Linked DNA regions of Siphonobacter curvatus. The main gene of each other region encodes a partner of the protein of the gene in region 3 in a complex. Links are inferred from orthologs where the notes say so. Each region holds a gene or a part of one and is shown on either strand. Other genes may lie near its edges. The genes, in order: rny, pnp and pfkA.

The links.
Region 1: pfkA (region 3) and rny share a complex: the UniProt entries of both Bacillus subtilis proteins name them as parts of the possible RNA degradosome complex. The link is inferred for Siphonobacter curvatus from one-to-one orthologs.
Region 2: pfkA (region 3) and pnp share a complex: the UniProt entries of both Bacillus subtilis proteins name them as parts of the possible RNA degradosome complex. The link is inferred for Siphonobacter curvatus from one-to-one orthologs.

What each region holds. Positions count from the first base shown.
Region 1 is NZ_PTRA01000001.1:634,434-637,543, forward strand. What follows is about bases 12-2,962. They hold rny (ribonuclease Y), read left to right. Parts: upstream 12-676; coding sequence 677-2,248; downstream 2,249-2,962. Other genes in these bases: C5O19_RS02595 (hypothetical protein), read left to right, coding at 12-15; zapA (cell division protein ZapA), read left to right, coding at 304-585; C5O19_RS02610 (hypothetical protein), read right to left, coding at 2,322-2,962. Also shown: more of C5O19_RS02595, read left to right, coding at 1-11; more of C5O19_RS02610, read right to left, coding at 2,963-3,110. UniProt on the Bacillus subtilis protein: Endoribonuclease that initiates mRNA decay. Initiates the decay of all SAM-dependent riboswitches, such as yitJ riboswitch. Involved in processing of the gapA operon mRNA, it cleaves between cggR and gapA.
Region 2 is NZ_PTRA01000001.1:2,251,416-2,254,493, reverse strand. The notes cover bases 160-3,078. They hold pnp (polyribonucleotide nucleotidyltransferase), read left to right. Parts: upstream 160-470; coding sequence 471-2,687; downstream 2,688-3,078. Other genes in these bases: C5O19_RS09270 (sigma-70 family RNA polymerase sigma factor), read left to right, coding at 2,779-3,078; rpsO (30S ribosomal protein S15), read left to right, coding at 160-213. In the rest of the region: more of rpsO, read left to right, coding at 1-159. UniProt on the Bacillus subtilis protein: Involved in mRNA degradation. Catalyzes the phosphorolysis of single-stranded polyribonucleotides processively in the 3'- to 5'-direction. Necessary for competence development in Bacillus subtilis.
Region 3 is NZ_PTRA01000001.1:1,173,608-1,176,522, reverse strand. The notes cover bases 65-2,820. They hold pfkA (6-phosphofructokinase), read left to right. Parts: upstream 65-833; coding sequence 834-1,808; downstream 1,809-2,820. Other genes in these bases: C5O19_RS04700 (redoxin domain-containing protein), read left to right, coding at 2,734-2,820; C5O19_RS04705 (YdcF family protein), read right to left, coding at 1,878-2,600; C5O19_RS04715 (DUF5723 family protein), read right to left, coding at 65-521. Outside these bases: more of C5O19_RS04715, read right to left, coding at 1-64; more of C5O19_RS04700, read left to right, coding at 2,821-2,915. UniProt on the Bacillus subtilis protein: Catalyzes the phosphorylation of D-fructose 6-phosphate to fructose 1,6-bisphosphate by ATP, the first committing step of glycolysis.

The DNA.
Region 1 (3,110 bases), 540 kb from region 3 along the record:
AAATTATCGGAATAGCGTTCCACAAGGAATTGCTGTACCAAAGAAAAGTGAAGCAAAACCAGAGGGTGTAAAGGTAAAAATGAACCGATGGCTAGGGCGAAAATAGGATTAAAGCCTATAATTTATTGCGAAAAGCCAATCATTCGGAATGAATAGCCTGCACAACATTTGCATAATTTCACTTTTAAGTACTAAACTTGTAAAAGTTTAGATTGTAATACAGGCCATCTGACCGGCTCAACCGCCGATTAAAAGACCGAAGAAAATGCAGTTAGAGCGATAATAAGCCATAACTACTTTTGCATGGGAACGAATCGTACCATCCACATACAGCTTGCTGGCACGCAATACGAAATGACGATTCCGAAAGAAGATGAACTCTACATTCGGGAAGCGGCTAAACTATTGAATCAGCAAATGCAGCAATTACTCGAGAAGGAAAATGTTCACAGCATGCACGAGCGGATGACGCGTGTGATGCTTTTTTGCATGGTTACTAATCTGAAGCTCAATGCCTTACAGCATCAGGCTTTTGCTCAGCTCGAAATGATGGATGAATTAGTCAATCCGGTACTGCGGAATTGATTGATACACTAGAGATCCCTGTTTTTCTTCACTTTTAACGGTCTCCGGCAGAGGGCTGTTTGGTTTCACTATTATTTAACCATACAGACAAATGCAGGATAGTAGTATTCTATTGTATTTGCTCGATACCCTCATTACAGCGGGAATAGTATTCTTTATTACCCGGATATTCTTAGGGAAAGCGATTAAAAATCGGGAAGCAGAGGCCGAAGTAAGAGCCGTCGACATTATTAAAAACGCCGAAGAAAAAGCGGAAAACCTCAAAAATCAGCGGATTCTTGAAGCGAAAGAAAATTTTCTTAAACGCCGGGCTGAATTTGAGGAAGAAACCAATAAGCGGAAACGTGTTCTTCAGGAAAATGAGGCGAAACTGAAGGATTTTGAGCGTCAGATCAATCAGCAACGTGAACAGGCGAAACGCAAGGAAGACGAACTGGAAAAGCAGCGGCAGCAGTTAGCCCAGCAGCAGGAGTCAGCAAAACGGAAAGTGGATGAGGCCGAGAAAGCCCGCACCAGTGCCGTTTCCCAGCTCGAAAAAATCGCCGGTCTGACCGCCGACGAAGCTCGTCAGCAACTGGTCGATAACCTGAAAGCCGAAGCGGAAACGCGGGCCTCCAGCTACGTAAAAAACATCGTAGAAGAAGCCAAGCTGACGGCAACGAAAGAAGCGAAGAAGATCGTTATTGAAACCATCCAGCGGACGGCAGCCGAACAGGCCATCGAAAACTGCGTCTCGGTTTTCAATATCGAATCGGACGATATCAAAGGTAAAATTATTGGACGTGAAGGACGGAATATCCGGACGTTGGAATCGGCTGTGGGCGTGGAAATCATCGTAGATGATACGCCGGATGCTATTGTGATTTCGGGTTTTGACCCCGTACGTCGTGAAATCGCCCGTTTGTCGCTCCATCGACTGGTACAGGATGGTCGGATTCACCCGGCTCGTATCGAAGAGGTGGTAGCTAAAACGCGAAAGAATATCGAAGACGAAATCGTCGAAATCGGTGAACGTACGGTCATTGACCTGGGTATTCACGGCTTGCACCCGGAACTGATCAAGATGGTAGGTCGGATGCGTTTCCGCTCTTCCTACGGTCAGAATCTGCTTCAACATTCTCGCGAAGTAGCCAAGTTGTGTGCAACGATGGCTTCCGAACTTGGGTTGAATGCGAAGCTGGCTAAGCGGGCAGGTCTGCTGCACGATATTGGTAAAGTGTGGCACGAAGAGCCGGAATTACCGCACGCCATTCTGGGTATGGAAATGGCCCAGAAGTACAAGGAGCACCCGGAAGTTTGCAACGCCATTGGAGCTCACCACGATGAAATTGAGATGACCAGTATGATTTCCCCCATCGTGCAGGTATGCGACGCCATCAGTGGTTCGCGTCCCGGGGCCCGTCGGGAAATGATGGAAAGCTACATTCAGCGTTTAAAAGACTTGGAAGCTCTGGCCCTCAACTTCAACGGCGTAGATAAGTGTTACGCCATTCAGGCCGGTCGTGAACTTCGCGTCATCGTGGATTCGGATAACGTATCGGATGAGAAAGCGGGTCAGCTGAGCTACGATATTTCACAGAAAATTGAGAAAGAAATGCAGTATCCCGGTCAGATTAAAGTGACGGTAATTCGGGAAATGCGTTCCGTAGCTTACGCAAAATAAGCAAGTCTATACAAGCAAAAACCCCGCTGATTGATACCAGCGGGGTTTTTGCTTGTATAGGCGAAGCGGCTACTTATCTTCGCTTGTCTTTCACCCGTTTTTGTTCAAACTGGAATGAAAGGGCTTGGTTACGGGCTGGATAAGTGATTTCGTAGAAGTGAGCCGCCCGATTGGACTGGAGTAAAAGTTTGCCTCGCATGGCCTCGCCCGGTTGGAGTATCATCTGGCGAAACGTTTCCCGCTCGAAGTTGCCCTGTTCCCAAGTAAGCTGATCCATCCGATTGCCAAAACGCTGGTGATCAGCTACTCGCTTAACCGCCAGGGTTTGCCAGCCTGCGGCAATACCCGCCCGTTTGGAAGCGTACTCGTGATACGTTTGCCGCGAGTTCGTTTGGGTCGCTACGTCAGCGGCAACCAAACCGACCAGTAAGACGGTATTGAACACTTTATTGAATTGAAGAATCTTCTGTTCCTGCTTAATTTGTCGGGCTATTCGCTGCAATTCCAGGTCTGGATCCAAGCCTTGTCTTCGCCAAGGGTTAAGCGTACCGGCGGATGTTTTGTAAAGTAACAGGGTTTGTGTCTCATCCAGGGCGGTAATTTCGAAGTCATGCGGTTTGATTTCGATGGGACGCTCGGTGAGATTTGTGATTTCAGTATCAAAAATCAGGTACTCGATTTTAGCTCCCGGCTGACGGCTGAGATAAACGGATTCAAAAGCCGTAACAACTTTTAAGCTATCATTGAGCTGACGAGCTACTTCTAAGCCATTTTCCCGCTGAGTATCCGGATTAAGGGACTTAAGCTGCAGCGTCGAACGCGTACAGGAAGCCGAAAGAAGGACAATCGTAAAAAAGTAGAG
Region 2 (3,078 bases), 1.1 Mb from region 3 along the record:
ACCGACACCGGTTCGGCTGAATCGCAAATTGCTCTGTTTACGTATCGGATTAGCTCACTGACTGAGCACCTGAAAGTACACAAAAAAGACTACGCTACGCGTGCGGGTCTGTTGAAATTGGTAGGTAAGCGTCGTCGTCTTCTCGACTATCTACACAAAAAAGATATTACCCGTTACCGGGCCATTCTTGCTGAATTAGGTCTCCGTAAATAATCGGTTGATACGCAAGTCAGGGAATTCCGTTTAGTGGATTCCCTGACTTGTTTTGTGTTTGTCCTGAAAATTTTTCTTCGACAAATTGATTACTTCTTCGCGTTTTTGTACTCTTATAGAATAGTTGAGGTAACTGAATGCAACTACGGGGAGTTTCCCCGGCTAACCTCTTGAAAGCGGTTCCTCCTCAAGATGAGCTACACAGCGGTCCCTCACTTGGTGGAGAGCGGTCTCAAAAGCGGTCAAAACGACAAACTATGAACGTTGTAACCAAAAAACTCAGTCTTCCCGATGGTCGAATCATTACCATCGAGACTGGCAAACTGGCTAAACAAGCCGATGGATCAGTAGTAGTCCGTATGGGCGACACGATGTTACTGGCCACGGCCGTAGCCGCACCAGAAGCCCGTCCAGGTACTGATTTCTTACCTCTTTCGGTAGATTACCAGGAAAAATTTGCTTCTGCGGGTAAAATCCCCGGAAGTTTCCAACGCCGGGAAGGCCGTCTTTCCGATTACGAAATTTTAATAAGCCGACTGGTTGACCGGGCTTTACGTCCTACGTTTCCCGGTGATTTCCACGCGGATGTTCAAGTCAACGTGGTGATGATTTCGGCTGACCCCGAAGTACAACCCGACGCCTTGGCGGGTCTGGCTGCTTCGGCTGCTTTGATGGTATCCGACATTCCTTTCAACGGTCCCATCTCTGAAGTACGCGTAGCCAAAATTGATGGCCTGTATCTGATCAATCCGCCGACCTCCATGCTGAGTCGGGCTGAACTGGATCTGATTGTTGCGGGTAACAGCACGGACATTCTGATGGTTGAGGGTGAAAGTAATGAGGTGTCCGAAGATGATATGCTGACAGCATTGAGAACGGCACATGATGCCATTAAACTTCAATGTGCTGCTCAGAAAGAATTAGAAGCGGAAGTAGGAAAAACGGTCAAGCGAGAATATAGTCATGAAACCCATGACCTCGAATTGAAGAAGTTTTTGTACGATAATTATTACGAGAAGGTTTATGCCGTTGCCGCACAGGGTAACGCCAATAAATCAATCCGTAAAGAAGGATTCAAAGCCGTTCGTAAGGAATATCTGGAGACTTTACCCGAAGATCATACCGTAGACCTGGGTTTGGTTGGCACGTATTTCCACGATATTGAAAAAGACGCGGCTCGTAACCTGGTGTTGAATGAGCGTCGTCGTCTGGATGGACGGGCTCTGGATGAAATTCGTCCCATCTGGTGCGAAGTCGATTACTTACCTCGTGCCCACGGATCAGCCGTATTTACGCGGGGTGAAACGCAGTCGTTAACCACGGCCACCCTGGGAACGAAATTGGATGAGCAGATTGTTGATCAGGCCTTAGTTTCTGGTTACAGCAAATTCCTGTTGCACTATAACTTCCCCGGTTTTTCTACGGGTGAAGTGAAACCTAACCGTGGACCCGGACGCCGGGAAGTAGGTCACGGTAACCTGGCGATGCGTGCCCTGAAAAAGGTAATGCCTGCCGACGCGGACAACCCTTACACGATTCGGGTCGTTTCGGACATTCTCGAATCCAATGGTTCGTCGTCGATGGCGACCGTTTGTGCGGGTACGTTAGCTCTGATGGATGCCGGAGTAAAAATCAAAGCTCCCGTATCCGGTATTGCTATGGGTCTGATTTCCGATCCTGAAACGGGTAAGTACGCCGTTCTTTCCGATATTCTTGGCGATGAAGATCACCTGGGGGATATGGACTTTAAAGTAACGGGTACGGAAAACGGAATCACGGCTTGCCAGATGGATATGAAAATCGACGGCCTTTCGTACGAAGTGGTTGCCGAAGCTCTGAATCAGGCCAAGCGGGGTCGTCTTCATATTCTGAACGAAATGAAGAAAGCCCTTACCGAAGTTCGTCCCGATTTCAAACCTCATGCTCCACGGGCGGTTATTCTGGAAATTCCTCAGGAGTTTATCGGTGCCGTGATTGGACCTGGTGGTAAAGTAGTACAGGAAATTCAGAAGACGACGGGTGCAACGATTGCCATCGAAGAAAAAGATAGCAAAGGCTACGTCAGCATTTTCGCCACGAACAAAGAAGCGATGGATGCGGCCGTAGGTCGGGTGAAAGGCATCGTAACAATTCCTGAAGTAGGTGAAGTGTACACGGGTAAGGTGAAAACAGTTACGGACTTCGGAGCATTCGTTGAGTTCCTGCCCGGACGTGATGGTCTGTTGCACATCTCGGAAATCTCCTGGGATCGTCTGCCTGCCATGAAAGGCGTACTCGAAGTAGGCGAAGAAGTACAGGTGAAATTAATTGAAGTAGATCAGAAAACCGGAAAATTCCGTTTATCCCGGCGGGTGCTGTTGCCCAAACCAGAAGGATATGTGGAACGGCCTGAGCGACCCGAACGTCCTGAAAGAGGAGATCGTCCGGAACGTGGGGACCGGGGAAATTCCGAGAATCGCCGCCCCCGTAACTAATTTACGTTACAAAAGATAACGATTCCTGAATTTTTTTCATGTTTTCATGTTACATAATCATCAGCAACCCATAAGCAAATTCTGATGCCAGATGAGACAGCTAAAAATTTCTAAGCAGATCACTAACCGGGAAAGCCAATCGCTTGATAAGTATCTTCAAGAAATTGGTAAAGTGGATTTGCTCACCCCGGACGAGGAGGTAGAACTGGCTCGAAGAATTCGTGAAGGTGACCAATTAGCTTTAGAGCGACTGACCAAAGCGAACTTACGTTTCGTAGTGTCGGTAGCTAAGCAATACCAGAACCAGGGACTTTCCCTGGGCGATTTGATCAACGAAGGAAACTTGGGTTTGATTAAAGCCGCTCAGCGTTTCGACGAAACGCGTGGTTTT
Region 3 (2,915 bases):
CCGAAATCTTCGGGTTCAATAGCCCGCCCTATCGTCGTTCCGTTTTTGATTAACTGAGCAACCGATTGGGAGGCATGGGTTACAGCCACCCCGGCCCGAATACGGGTATTGAAGGAAAATGCATTTTTTTCATTCAACGTAATCAGTACACCCGGTCCCCGAACTTCCCCCCCCGCCCGCAAGTGCTTGTCGCGACCGTTGAGCTTTTCCCGCAAGTATTCCTGGTCGCGAAAGATGATTCCTTTGCTCGGACCCCGGTACTTGGAAGAAACGGTATTCGTTAGCATGGCAACCGGTGAGTACGGAGCTTCCCAGGCTAAGTAGTTGTTATAGAGATAGTTTTCGTAACCGGCTAAGTGAACGTGTACTTTGTAACGGGAGTCCACAGCCGAGGCGGGGTTGGCGTATATCCCGTGAATGCCTGCGTAGTTACTACCCGTCTGCCCCAGCAAAAACTGAGCCGAAACCTCAGATCCAGTTCCTCCTAAAAGTATAGAAATAAATGTGATAACTCTCTTCATACGGGTTTCCCCAAGGGCCAAAACCCTTCTCATTTAGTACGATAATGATAAATGTTTATTGGATTTATTTAAGATGGAAGGACACACCAAATTTTCGAAAAATAACTGATAAAGTGTGCCACTATGTACGTAAAAACATGGAAAATAAGATTGAATCTTATTAAATTACCATGAACTCTTTGATTTTTGAAGTTCATAAAGCCAATCCAGCCAAAGAAGCTGTAAATTTGCATCAAGTTTACGAGAGCGTGCTCAAAACTTCCGTAATCCCATTTGTAACCAAAATAATCTAACACGGGCTTGACCACAAATATGAAGCGTATTGCAGTGTTTACCTCCGGGGGAGATGCTCCAGGCATGAACGCCTGCATTCGGGCGGTCGTACGGGGTGCCATGTACCACAAAGTTGAAGTATTTGGTATTCGGCGGGGGTACAGCGGCATGATCGAAGGTGATATTTATCCGATGACATCCCGCGATGTCTCTAATATAATTCAACGGGGAGGCACTATTTTGAAGTCCGCCCGTTCACGTCGCTTTACTACGGCTGAAGGCCGCCAGCAGGCTTACGACAACCTGAAAGCCTTGGGCATCGAAGGACTAGTCGCCATCGGTGGAAATGGTACTTTCACCGGAGCTGAGATTTTCTTCAATGAGTTTAAAATTCCAACGGTAGGTGCTCCGGGTACGATTGATAACGATTTGTACGGAACAGACTATACCATTGGCTATGATACGGCAGTAAATACGTCACTCGACGCGATTGACAAAATCCGGGATACGGCTGATTCGCACGATCGCGTATTTTTCATCGAAGTAATGGGCCGCGATTCGGGTTACATTGCCATTCAATCGGGTATTGGCGGTGGAGCTGAGTTCGTGGTGGTACCGGAAGATCTTTCTGAACCCGTTTCATCCGTTATTAAGACCTTGAAGCAGGGCTTTGTGAAGAAGAAGTCTTCTTCCATCGTAGTAGTTGCTGAAGGAGAAAAAGAAGGTCGGGCTACCGAAATCGCCGAAAAGATTAAGAAAAGTATTGACGTTGAAGTGGATATTCGGGTGACAACGCTTGGCCACATCCAGCGGGGCGGCGTTCCGTCCGCTTACGACCGCATTCTAGCCAGTCGTTTGGGTCTGGGTGCTATTGAAGGCTTACTCCGGGGTCAGAAAAACGTAATGACGGGTATTGTCAACAATCGCCTGGTTTATACGCCCTTTATCGAATGTATTACTAAGGATAAGCCCATTTCGGACGATCTGTTACGAATGGTACACATTCTTTCCTAAGATTAGCCTGATAGAGTATCGAGCAGGAGGCTCCTGTTTCTCTGGCTCTTTACTCTATCTGTTTTCCTCTTAGGAAAGATACCCCATGGCCCAGTACATAACGTACCCAACTATTTCGTGCATCATGCGATAGGTGCAGAATAGATTATATTCCTTCGGTATCAACAAGTAATCCCAGGCAGTTTGTCGCTCAGAGGCGAAAAAGTCCGTTGGGTAAGGCCTAACCTGTACGTTTTCTTTTTGAAAACAGGCGACGGCTCGACGCATGTGAAAGGCTGAAGTTACCAGCAATATCTTTGGCGTACTTTGGCCCAATAGTTTAGCGGTATTCCTGGCATTTTCGCGGGTATTGCGGGAGGTTCCTTCTAGGATAATATCCGACTGGGGTATCCCGGCTAGGTGTAGTAACTGAGCAGCCGCTTTGCCCTCCGAAGTAGAATCAGCCTGGGCCGATACAATACCCGACCCACCCGAAATCAGAATCTTTTTTATTTTTCCTGCTTTGTATAAAAGCAAGGGCTGGAGAATTCGATCCGCTGAATTACCGAAGAACACCTTTCCATCTTTTTTGCCGGTAATCCCTCCGGTTAATACTACGGCCATATCATACGTTTCATCCGCTTTCAGGGTTACTGGGGCATATTCCCAGGCTAGTGCCAATTCATTCGTAATAACGTCGGTAGTACTGATAAACAGCCACCCCAACGTTGCCCAAATAGCCCATTGCTTGCGGCGGGCAGATTTGGAAAAAGCCGCTGTTAGTAACCCGTACGCTAAAAAAGTGATAGGCATTAACAGATAAAACAAAATTTTAGAAAGTAAAAAAAACATAGATAGGTGTACTTAAACGTTTGTAAGATGGCTGCCAAAGGTCGGCAACTTTAGACGTGAAACCTTACCTTTGAATGACAATCTGTATTCTCCTATGCTTCGTTATTGTTTTACCTTTTTACTTAGTTTTCTAGCATATACCCTATCGGCTCAGAGCGGCTATAAAATTACGGCTCGTATTCAGGGCTTACGGGATAGTACCTGCTATCTGGCCTACTATACGGGCCTCGGCAGTGGTCAATTTTTCGTACAGGATACGGCTAAAGCCGATGCTCA